One region of the Paenibacillus sp. FSL R10-2771 genome, then DNA from elsewhere that is predicted to be linked to it. Evidence: riboswitches for the same ligand, from Rfam matches in the RefSeq annotation. Region 1 holds a riboswitch; each other region holds the start of a gene.

What was found. A riboswitch is a leader RNA that binds a small molecule or an ion and turns the genes downstream of it on or off. The one in region 1 is predicted to bind cobalamin.
Region 2: another riboswitch for cobalamin. It lies ahead of NSU14_RS29495 (anaerobic ribonucleoside triphosphate reductase); the one in region 1 lies ahead of NSU14_RS21830 (energy-coupling factor ABC transporter permease).
Region 3: another riboswitch for cobalamin. It lies ahead of NSU14_RS26880 (S-layer homology domain-containing protein); the one in region 1 lies ahead of NSU14_RS21830 (energy-coupling factor ABC transporter permease).

Annotation. Positions count from the first base shown of each region.
Region 1 covers NZ_JBBOBM010000001.1:5,107,096-5,111,104, reverse strand. The annotation lists gene NSU14_RS21845 (alpha-N-arabinofuranosidase) at 1-1,083, shown strand, start outside; gene NSU14_RS21840 (DUF6171 family protein) at 1,100-1,375, shown strand; gene NSU14_RS21835 (ArsR/SmtB family transcription factor) at 1,481-2,422, opposite strand; cobalamin riboswitch at 2,587-2,782, shown strand; gene NSU14_RS21830 (energy-coupling factor ABC transporter permease) at 2,939-3,703, shown strand; gene NSU14_RS21825 (energy-coupling factor ABC transporter substrate-binding protein) at 3,703-3,999, shown strand.
Region 2 covers NZ_JBBOBM010000001.1:6,836,293-6,840,301, reverse strand. The annotation lists gene ssuE (NADPH-dependent FMN reductase) at 1-60, shown strand, start outside; gene nrdG (anaerobic ribonucleoside-triphosphate reductase activating protein) at 166-693, opposite strand; gene NSU14_RS29495 (anaerobic ribonucleoside triphosphate reductase) at 690-2,675, opposite strand; gene NSU14_RS29490 (hypothetical protein) at 2,772-2,897, shown strand; cobalamin riboswitch at 3,014-3,244, opposite strand; gene NSU14_RS29485 (MTH1187 family thiamine-binding protein) at 3,586-3,894, shown strand; gene NSU14_RS29480 (sugar phosphate isomerase/epimerase family protein) at 3,945-4,009, shown strand, end outside.
Region 3 covers NZ_JBBOBM010000001.1:6,230,597-6,234,605, forward strand. The annotation lists gene NSU14_RS26880 (S-layer homology domain-containing protein) at 1-2,075, opposite strand, end outside; cobalamin riboswitch at 2,268-2,456, opposite strand; gene NSU14_RS26885 (GAP1-N2 domain-containing protein) at 2,974-4,009, opposite strand, start outside.

The sequences.
Region 1 (4,009 bases):
TGGGTTGAGTATTTGACCTTTAACGGTGTATCGCCGATGGCTGAGCTGCGCCAGAAGAACGGCCAGGAAGAGGCCTGGAGTGTAGCTTACTTCGGCGTGGGCAATGAGAACTGGGGCTGCGGCGGCAATATGCGTCCTGAATATTATGCTGACCTGTACCGCCAATATCAGACTTATGTGCGCAACTATGGGGATAACAAAATTCACCGGATCGCCTGCGGCGCGAACTCGGATGACTATAACTGGACCGAAGTGCTGATGCGCGAAGCCACCCGCTTCATGGATTCGCTTACCCTGCACTACTACACCCTGCCGACTTCGGATTGGGCTAATAAAGGTGCGGCTACCGGCTATGGAACGGATGAATATTTCAACACATTGAAGAAGGCGCTGTTCATGGATGAGCTGGTTACCCGCCACAGTGTGATTATGGACAAATACGATCCGGACAAAAGAGTGGGCCTGATCGTTGATGAATGGGGCACCTGGTATGATGTGGAACCCGGTACGAACCCTGGATTCCTCTACCAGCAGAACACGATCCGTGATGCGCTGGTTGCCGGTCTGACCCTGAATATCTTCCACAAGCACAGCGACCGTGTACGGATGGCGAACATTGCCCAGACTGTAAACGTGCTGCAGGCTGTAATTCTGACCGAAGGCGAGAAAATGCTTCTGACTCCAACCTACCATGTATTCAATATGTATAAAGTACATCAGGATGCGGAGCTGCTGGATCTGACGATCGACAGCCCGGTTTACAGCTATGAGGGCGTGGAGATTCCTGAAGTATCTGCTTCAGCTTCCGTAACGGCAGAGGGCGTCATTCACGTCAGCCTGTGCAACCTGAATCACGCTGCACCGGCAGTATTGCCGCTGGAGCTGCGCGGACTGGCTGGACAGTCAGCAGCCGTAAGCGGCACTACACTTGCAGGGTCTTCCATCGATGCCCACAATACCTTCGAGCAGCCGGAAGCGGTAGTACCGCAGCCGTTCACCGCCTTCCAGCTTGAAGGCGACACGCTTACGGTTGAACTGCCGCCAATGTCGGTGACAGTACTGGCAATTACTCCGGGAGCTTAACGGGAGGGAGCGCAGCATGACTACAACCTCAGCATGCAAGGGATGCCGGGAAGAGTACAAGGTGACGGAAGCGCAGATTGCCCGGATTCTCGCCTCCTCCATGTTCAATCCGGAGAATACAGCCCCGGACGAAGTCTACGCCGAGCGGGTTGCCCTATGCGGAGCTTGTCCCAAGCTGCAGGATGGCGTAACCTGCATTGCCTGCGGCTGTATTATACCGGTTGTAGCCCGGCTGAAGGCACGCGGCTGTCCGCTGCCGGGCGGCGGCCTGTGGCAGCCGGTGACTGATTAAACTGCAAAGCTGTCCTGCAATACACCCGTAACCACAACAGCGGCAGCGGGGGACCTGAGCCTTAGGTCTCCCGCTGCCGCTGTTTGCTGCACCATCCTGTTTGGGTCATTCCGCCAGACTGGCACTTGCCGAAGCTTCAACTGCATCTGTATAAAAGAGCTCAAACACAAGATCCTCGTTATAGTTGCCGAACCCCTTGCCGAATAAGGTAAGGCCGCCGATATGCTCCGCATCCTCTTCCACAGAGACCTTGAACGTCCACTGCTTATCACGGATACCGACCTGCTCCAGCGTAACCTCTGACAGCTTCTGACCGTCCATGAACGTGCCCGCCGGAGTAATCCGCAGCTGCTTAAGCAGCCCATATTGGTTGGTGAGCGCAGGCCACCAGGCAGGAGTGTATTTGCCCGGGCTGTCCCCGTAGTCGCCGGGGCTGGTCCAGAAGCCTAGCCGCTGACCGTTCAGTGTGAAGGTGATGTCGGAGGGCCAGTTATTATTGATGGACGGGGCTTCGGAGGCAATCTCCATCGTGATGACCAGCTCCTCCGGCTTCTGGCTGGACAGCAGGAAGTTCGGGATTTTATATTCTACGAATCCTTTGCCGAACCACAGAATGCCCGCATTCACCCGCTCCTGATCCCAGAAATACCGCGGATCGTCAAAGTTGCCAATCACCCGCTCGGTTGTAGATAAGCCGCAGGTCGGTTCAATCTGGAAATCAGAGTAGTGGCCCACGGGAATTTCCTTACGGTAGCCTCTGCGCTGTGTTCTGGCTTGTCCGGGGAAAATAATCTCAGCACTCTCGGCGGCCAGTGTACAAATCTTCTGCAGTCCGCTGCGCCCGGGAGCCATGTGGCTGCGGATCAGTCCGGCAGCTTCCAGCTTGCGCACATGCATCGTCATAATGGCACTGCTGAGCTTCAGCGCCCCGGCCAGTTCCTTGACGTTCATAGGCTGTTCGGACAGGAGCCGCAGCATCTGCAGGCGCACAGCGCTGGATAACGCTTCGTACACGGGTAAAGATTGTTCGGTTAGATCAAGTTTCATGCGCTGCCTCCACGTTCAGGTTATATAGTTAATAATTATATTACTCAAATGATATTCTTACAAGCAAATGAACGCTGCCCAACAAGCAAATGAATACTGCGTCCTTCGCAGCCGCTCCAATTTTATCACAGACATGCAGAGCCTGTTCCGCTATGATGTAGGATGGATTAGCGATGTAACAAGGTGCTCTTGCCGGATCAGGCAAGGGATAACAGGGAATCGGGTGCAAGTCCCGAGCGGTCCCGCCACTGTAAGGAAGAGCTGAACTTCATGATGTCACTCGGGGAGAACCCCGGGGAAGACGAAGGATATAGCGCCCGTATTCCAAGCCAGGAGACCTACCTTGATTACGCACACCACGACTCTACGCGGATAGGAGCGGTGTACGGATAGGTTAATGAGAAGAGGCGTCTCTGCAGCGTCCTCTATCGAATCATACCTGCGTACATAAACTCCCACCCTGAAGGGCGGGAGTTTTTTGGGTTTGCTATATTAAAGAAACTTGGAGGCTGACAAATGAAGAAACGCGGATTTTGGAGTTTTGCGGCGCTGATTGCCGGATTTACAGTGTACTTTATGCTGAATGAACCGGGAACGGCCCAGGCTATGCACATTATGGAAGGGTTTCTGCCGGTAGGCTGGGCCGTGTTCTGGTGGGTGGCGTTCTTACCGTTCTTCATACTCGGGATTATCAGGCTTAGATCGATGACCAGGGAGAATCCGGAGCTGAAGCTGCTGCTCGGTCTGGCAGGGGCGTTCACCTTCGTCTTATCGGCGCTCAAAATGCCTTCCGTTACCGGAAGCAGCTCGCATCCTACAGGTACCGGACTTGGCGCAGTTATGCTGGGACCGTTGCCGATGGGCGTGATCGGCTCGATCGTGCTGTTGTTTCAGGCGCTGCTTCTGGCGCACGGGGGGATCACTACGCTGGGGGCGAATGCGTTCTCGATGGCGGTCGCGGGGCCTTTTGCCGGATATGCAGTCTATAAGCTGATGATGAAGCTGCCGGACCGCGAGAAGCTGGCCTTATTCTGTGCAGCGGCGGTTGCCGATCTGATGACTTATGTAGTGACTTCCTTCCAGCTTGCGGTGGCTTTTCCGGCTGCGGATGGCGGAGTCCTGGCGTCTTTTCTCAAATTCGGGGGGATCTTTGCCGTGACGCAGATTCCGCTGGCCATCAGCGAAGGGCTGCTGACCGTATTATTGTGGAACTGGCTGAAATCGTACAGTCCGAATGAAATGTCGCTCCTGAAACGTAAGGTCAAAGGGGGAAATGCATAATGAGCAATAAATGGAAAAATGGATTGATGCTGCTGGCTGTTGTCCTGCTGTGTGTCTTGCCGCTGCTGTTCGTGAGTGGTGATTTCGGCGGGGCCGATGATGCTGCCGAGGGTGTGATCACAGAGATTAACCCCGAATATGAACCCTGGTTCAAGCCGCTGACCGAGCTTCCGGGTGAGACGGAGAGTATGCTGTTCGCATTGCAGGCGGCGATTGGCGCCGGGGTGATCGGATATTCACTGGGGCTGCTGAAAGGGAAACAAGGCCAGGCGAAGCAGAACAGCATCAGCAAGTGATCAGACGAAT
Region 2 (4,009 bases), 1.7 Mb from region 1:
GTGCTGGAGGAGCTGGCGGACGAGACAGCGCATAAGGCGGCACGTAAGTCGGGAGAGTAGGCGTAAGATATCACCCTCCTGAGGAACATAAAAGGGCGCTAAACCACCGGAATGCGGTGGTTTAGTGCCCTTTTTGCTGGGTGTAAGCCCGGCTTTTACCGTGATTTATGCCCTTTGAAAGCTTAGCGCAGGCTCCCAATGTATAACCGTATCTCCGGCAAGGCTTGCCGGGATATCTATAATCCGCTGGTTGCTGCTTCCCCGGTAGGGGAGAGTAGTGTCTTTGAGTTCCTCTACAAATCGTCCGTCGATGACCACCTGGCACAAGGCCAGCAGCTTCCATTCCGGCGAACCGGGGGAAGCCGTCAGCTCCTCGTACGTATAACCGGTATAGATCCAGACCGGGAAGCCCGGCAGCTCGGCGCGGAGCTCATGGATGAAGTCAGCCGCTCCCTCTGCCGAGAAAAAAGGGTCCCCGCCTGCCAGCGTCAAGCCGTCCAGCAGCGGATTGTCTGCTATCTCGGTGATAATCTCGCGCCTGCGCTCCGGAGTGAAGACCTCTCCATAATTGAAGTTCCAGGTCTTAGGGTTGAAGCATCCGGGGCAGCGGTGGCGGCATCCGCTGAAGAAGAGGACCGCCCGCAATCCCTCTCCTTCATTGATCGACTCCGGATAATATCCGCAGATGTTCATAGATGCTTAACGCGGTCCCGTACTTCGGCTTGCTTGGCGGCATTGAAGCGGGTCTGATAGTCGCCGGTCAGATATCCGGTTACCCGGCGCAGCCGGCGGATATGCGTTGTATCTTCATGAGCGCCGCAGGATGGGCAATTCGTGCCGATTACACCTTCGTGGCCGCAGCCGGAGCAGCGGTCAATCGGGTGGTTGATGCTGAAATAGCTGATGTCCTGCTCCAGCGCGTATTTGATGATTTTGACGAAAGCTGCAGGGTTGCTGCGGGCATTGCCGTTCAGCTCTACATAAGAGATTGCTCCGGCGTTGCAATATTCATGGAATGGAGCTTCCAGGCTGATCTTCTTGGCTGCGCTCAGGTCGTAATAGACCGGAATGTGGAATGAATTCGTATAGTATTCACGGTCCGTTACACCCGGAATGGAACCGAGAACCTTGCGGTCTATCTTGGTGAATTTGCCGGAGAGACCTTCGGCAGGCGTAGCGAATAGAGTAATGTTCAGATCCAGCTCTTCGCTCTTGCGGTCGCAGTATTCACGCATGTGGCGGACAATGGCCACTGCCTTGGCATGGACCTCCATATCTTCGCCATGGTGTTTGCCGTACATAGCCTTCATGCACTCGGCCATACCGATGAAACCAAGGGACAGGCTGCCGTGCTTCAGCAGTTCACCTACGCTGTCTTCCGGTGCAAGCTGTTCGCCGCCTTCCCAGACGCCTTCACGCATCATGAAATCGGAGGCTTTGGCTTTCTGGGAAGCCTGAATGCGGAACCGGTGCAGCAGGCCGTCCAGCGCAACGTCCATATAATGATTAAGATCTTCGAAGAAGCCTTCTTCGTCAGCGGCAAGGCGGCGGCCAGTTACTGTGCCGTAAGCCAGACCAAGACGTACAAGGTTAAGCGTATTGAATGAAAGGTTGCCTTTGCCCGAGCAGTGATTGCGCCCGAAGCGGTCGCCCAGAACACGTGTCCGGCAGCCCATCGTAGCAAATTCAGTATCCGGATCGGTTGGATCGTAGTACTGCATATTCAGCGGAGCATCCAGATTGGCGAAGTTCGGATACAGCCGGCGTGCAGAGCACTCTGCCGCTTTCAGGAACAGCTCATAGTTAGGATCACCAGGCTGCTGGTTGACACCCTGTTTGCACTTGAAGATCTGAATCGGGAACACCGGTGTTTCTCCGCTGCCAAGTCCGTTCATAGTAGCAGTTAAGAGGGAGCTAATCACGAGCTGGCCCTCCGGAGAGGTGCAGGTTCCGTAGTTGATGCTGGTAAAAGGAATCTGGCCGCCGGAGCGGCTGGACATGGTATTCAGGTTATGTACCATGCTCTCCGCAGCCTGAAGGGTTTCAATTTCTGTCTCTTTCAGGGCGAAACGGAAGGCACGCGGATACTTCTCTTCCAGATCGCTGCGGGTCATAGTGACCTCGCCGAGCGCTTCGCCGGCTGTACCTTCCTCGAAGTATTCCATTCCTTTGCGGAACAGCTTAGCGAAGGATTTAGTGACATAAGGCGCCAGATCGTAATCCAGCTTGTTGGCGGATACGCCGCCGTACTGGGCATTCTGCTGGGACTGGAAAATAATCGCCACCAGCGACATAGCCGTCATAATCGAATTCGGAGGGCGGACGCTGCCGTTGCCGGTATTGAAGCCTTCGCGGAGAAGACGTTCAAACGGGATGAAGATGCAGTTAGTTGTTCCAATGGCATATTGGTCCAGGTCGTGTACATATACAACATTATCTTCAATAGCCTGCACGAGCTGTGGCGGCATTGTGAAATTGCGGGCGTACCACTTGGAATATTCACTGCCGAATTTGCTCATCTTGCCGGAGAAGCTCTCCCCGTTCAAGTTGGCGTTCTCGCGCAGCAGATCCAAATCCCGGCTGTCGATAATATCCCGTCCCAAATGAATAACTTCTTCCAAAAGAACTTCCTGTGCAGCTTGTCCTTCGTTATATCGTTTCTCCAGCAGCGTCATTGTATAGCTCTCTCCTCTCGGTATCGTAAGCGTGAAGCATGTGCTCCATGACATCAGTAAAAAGGCATCTCCAGCCGGGAGGCGGGAAATGCCCGAATGCGTATTGCAAATATCCGAAACAGCGGACATTTGCCGGTGGTCTATGTGGAAAATACGAACGGGCACAGGGCTTGTCCTGTTCTGGAACCTGTTCTTGTACCTTCCGCAGAAGCCGATACCTGAGGACGATACTCTATCGTCCTCAGGTATCGGCAGCCTCTGGCCCGATTAACGGAAAGGCTAACTCTGCTCGTGCAGGCCGCATGCGGGCACCTCGCCTGTTCCTCGCAGGAGTCTAACAGGTGCCACAGAAACAGGCAGGTCTCCTGGCTTCCGGCATGCCCTCCGGCGCCTTCCCGAGGGGCCTCGCAGCCCCTTAGTGGCTTGTTGTCGGAGGATGCTGCTCCAGCGGCGTCTGGCAGCTGGAACATCCGGTTACAGTGGCGGGACCGCAGCGGATTTGCACCGTGTTTCCCTATTAAGCTTCAACCCTAGCAAGAGGGCGAAACACCTGTTTCTACTATATTTTGTTGTTGTTAAATAAAAGTAACTCAATATATTGTGTTTGTAAACATTTTTTTGCGAATCCGCGCGGGGAGCGGGTTCCGCAGGTTTACTCACAGATGATCCACAGTTAGTCCACAGGTAATCCACAACTTTCCTGTGGATATGGCCTTAAATGAGTCATAAATTGTCCCAAAAGATGCCACAAAGACTCCATAAATAGAGTGCGTCTAATCCTAGTAGTTTTACTAGGGAGATAGTAATAAAGAGGGGGGGGCTATGGGTATTTGTGGGAGCGGCGCTGAAGGGTTACAATTAAGGAGTAAGGACAGAGCAGACTCATCAAACTTGCAGGAGGGATTTCATAATGGCGATTGGCGAAGTGACCGTTATTCCGATTGGCACTGGCAGTACCAGTCTCAGCAGCTATGTGGCCGATATGCAGCGTGTGCTGCAGACCGTGGAGGGGATTACCTATGAGCTTACTTCGATGGGGACTATTATTGAAGGACCGGTTGCACGGATTCTTGCTGCGGTAGAAGCGCTGCATGAGTCGCCGTTTACGTCAGGAGCACAGCGGGTTTCCACCTCGCTTAAGATTGATGACCGTCGTGACAAGCCTTCTACGAGCCGCAGCAAGCTGGAATCCGTGGAACGCAAGCTGCAAGGAGAGTAAAGAGTACCTGTAGTTGTAATCAGATTCAACCTATAAGGAGCGGATCTTTCATGGCAAAAGCCTCACAGCAGATCGGGATTCAAATGTACACACTGCGTGACCAGACGGAGCGCGA
Region 3 (4,009 bases), 1.1 Mb from region 1:
ATTCCAAGTCCGGTTACAGTACGTACCGCCGTTAATGCGTAGGCGCTGATCTGGTCTTCATCGGTGAATTTTCCGGTTCCGGCTGCTGCCGAAGCCTCGTCCAGCTTCAAGGCTCTCACGATCATTACAGCCATATCCTGGCGGGTAACGGGGCCGTCCGGTTTGAAGGCTGTGCCTGCTACTCCGCTGACAATTCCCAGTTCCTTCGCTTTGTTCACTGCTCCATAATACCACGCATCCGCCTTAACATCACTGAAACTCTGGGCTGACGATGCCGCAGACGGCTCGTTGCCGGTCAATCTCAGCAGCAGTGCCGCAAATTCAGCGCGGGTAATATTCTGCTTCGGTGCGAACACGAGGCTGCTCTCACTGACACCGCCCATCAGCTTGCGGTCATAGACCGTGTACACTGACTCCAGCGCCCAAGGCGAGATTGTCTTCACATCGGTAAAAGCAGCACGGTCAGCCGCAGCAGAAGCCACGGTCAGCGGCTGCGAATAGCGGACTACCGCAGGTGTGCTGTCTTTGAGATATCCGGTAACGGTAATCGTATATTTATTCGCTGGCAGGCCGCCGGCAACAACAGCTGAACCCGCAGCATCCGTAACAGCAGTTTTACCGCCGATGGATACCTGAACCCCTGCGGCTGGCGAGGATACCGGGTCGGAAGTGAAGGTCGCTTCATTCCATACCCACTGCTTTTGAGTTACTTTTACAGTAATATCTTGTCCAGGCTGCGGCTGTGCAGGGGAGACCGCCACGGACTCTACCACCTGTGTGTTATCCCCGCCATAATAGACAAGCACGCGGTCATTCTCCGCAAGAAGGAAATCACCCATGCCTACACTTGGATAGATCCACGCTCCACCGCGGGCTACAACATACATCCACCCGTCATAGCCGCCAAAAGCACCCGCAGTTACGCCGCCGATTCCCGTCACGTAATTGCCAGCTTCATTGACCAGGGCCACCTTCTTCGCCGCCGCTGCCTTCTCCAGTGCTTGAAGTACATTTCCCGCATATACAGTGCCTTCTGCCAGGGTTCCGTTAGGGCTCTCAATGGCAACGGACACACTAACCTGAGGACTCTTCACAGGTGAATTGCTAAGATCATAGAGCTTGCTGCCTGTGCTGAAAAGCTTGTAAGCTACCAATGCTTCCAGTGCCTGCTCTGTCGAGAGCTGATTGTAGCTTCCCCCCGCTGTATGAGCGAACCCGCCATCTGCTGCACTATAGCTAAGAAGCTTACTGACAAGGTTTACATTGCCTACGGTATACTCCGCCCCTGCCGGGTCAATGCCAAAGGAGGACAGACCAATAATGGCTTGAGCGACACTCTCGCTGCTGTCACCATAGCCGCCGTTCTTGTCCTGTGCAGTCGCCAGCCAGGCTGCCGCCCGCTGTCCTGCGGTATTGACTGCCGGATCATCCTTATGTCCTGCCAGCACAGTAAGCACCATCGCCGTCATGTCCGGATCACTAGCCCCCGTAGTCAGAGTGAAGCCTCCGTCAGTGTTCTGCTTGGACAGGATCTCAGCCAGCAATTTAGCTGGGGTCCATTTCGCATTGTCAGGCATAGTATAAGTTCCGGAATCAAGCGCCAGCAGTACATAGGCTGCGTTGTTCAGCGTCTGGCCGGTAATTTTATCGTTATTGTAGAGCTTCTCAATCAGATTGTAGCCGGCAACATCCGCCGGATTCCCGCCAAGCGCCCTAACCGTAAGCGTAATCCGCGCATAGTCCGTAGCTCTGGCGTAGACACCCTTGGCTGCGGCTACTTTACTCTCAAGCGCCTTTAAATAACTATCCGGAACCTTATAGCCCGCCTGCGCTAGGCCGATGGCCTGCCAGTCGGACTGGACTCCGGCCTTCAGCACAAACTCCGAAGTGGCATAGACTGCCTCAGCTACGCTAACTGCTGTGCCTGAAGGTAGAGATGCCGCGTTATTCCCAGTGCTCGCAGCCGTCTCTGCAAAAGCCTGTCCCGCCGGAGCTACAGCCGCTCCCAGAACCGCGAACATCATGACAACGATCAGACCCAGCCGGATAAACTTGGATGATAAATTGTTCTTCATTGCTTGACCTCTTTCTGTGAATAGAATGGTATAGATGAATCCTGCGTCCTCCGCTGATGCGGGTGCAACATAAAGACCGCCCTGTACAGGGCGGCCGGGGAAGGATACAATACATGCAGCTGATATGAAGTTTCCCTCACACAGCCACTGCTTATATTTGCACCTGTTCCGCATTCTTACCCCCGAAGAATAGAAACAACAACGAAAAAGGCAGGTCTCCTGGCTTAAGCTTCATTGCTTCCCCCGCCTTCCCATCCTATTATCAGACAGTGACTTCTCAGGAGTCGCTCCGCATTTACAGTGGCGGGACCGCACCGGACTTGCACCGGACTTCCCTTTTAAGCAGATTACAATCGTAGAACCGGCATGGGTATCTGTTGCATGACTACGCCTGTTTCTACGGAAATCCGCACCTTTTTCCAAAGCTTATTAAATTTGAATATTCACAAACAATCATATCTACTATTCCCCTGTATGTCTATAGACAAGCTGTTTCAATTATAGGCACAACCGGCCCCTTCCGCACAAAAAGTCCTGAACAACACTCGCCGCATTCTCCCGGCATATCATGCTGTTCAGGACTTAAATAGTGATGCTTCCGCTTCCGGCAAGAGCCGGCAGCTGGTTGATTGTATTATGTACAACAGAATGGGAATAAAAGGCGGCCATAATGCATTCTGCTGTATTTAGTACAATTGATTTTGGAATATACCCCTTATAAGCTCTAAAATCCGGATTCTAATGTACCAAATACAATAGAACGCATAATAGGGCTGATTATTCCTGATTTGAGTGTACAAAGTACAATGACCTCTCTGCCAGCTTACGCGGAAGCACCGTTGATGAAATGCCGGACTTCTCTTACATCCGGCTTCGCCCAATTCAGGCTCTCACCCAATCATTCCGCATCCGTGTCCGGGCTGGCGGAAGGAGTGGGGCCGGGGCCGGGTGTAGTCTCCGGAGTAGTGCTCGGGGTACTTCCCAGAATGCTCCCCGGACTAGCCTGTAGCTTCAGCGTATAGATTCCCGCAGTGATCACATCACCCGCGGCCAGCTTTGCGCCCGGCTCCAGCTCCACCGTCACTTCATATACGCGCGCAGGTGTTCCTGCGCCCGATGCGCCCGCCGCCGGGGAGGCTTCGGCTTCATCAGAGCCGCCGCTATTTCCAGCGGCTGCATTTCCGGTCGCCCCGCCGTCAGTCCCGACGGCTCCCTCATCAGAGCCGCCGTCATTTCCGGCGCCCGATGCACCCGCCGCCGGGGAGGCTTCGGCTTTATCAAAGCCGCCGCTATTTCCAGCGGCTGCATCCCCATTCGCACCGCCGTCAACTCCGGCGGCCAGGCAACTGCTCGCAGTTGCTGCAACCTTGTAAGTGTCCGCAACGTTATTACCGGACATCACGATGATCTCCGCCGGGTTAAAGGCGGAGCATTCCGCCACAGAGGCAAAGCTGAACACCAGCTTGACGCCTGCCTCCCCGCTGCTTTCAGCCCCGCCAGCATTCCCGCTGCCTGCCTCCCCGCCGCCTTCAGCCCCGCCAGCATTCCCGGTACCTTCTGTTCCACCATTTCCGGTTCCTGTGCTTGTCCCGGCACCTGCCACTCCGCCAACCAGCCGTACAGAGACCGGGCCTTGCTCTTGCCCATCCGCATTGTGGATATCACCCCGAATCGGGCTCACAGTCGGCTGCGGTGCAGCGGTATCCGCATCCGGCCGCAGCCAGCTGATAGCGATGATGGCTATGATCAGTACGATCCCAAGCACGCTGCCGGAGATCAGGATCTGAAATCGGCTGCGGCTGACCCACCGCGCCAGCGGCGAAGCCAGCTGGGAGCGGGCTTCATTATAGACATTCTGCATGGCGGGCGTTGCAGCCGAGCTATAGCTTTTGCGGAAATCACGGTTCTTGAACGCCTCGCGGTCGTTCTTCAGG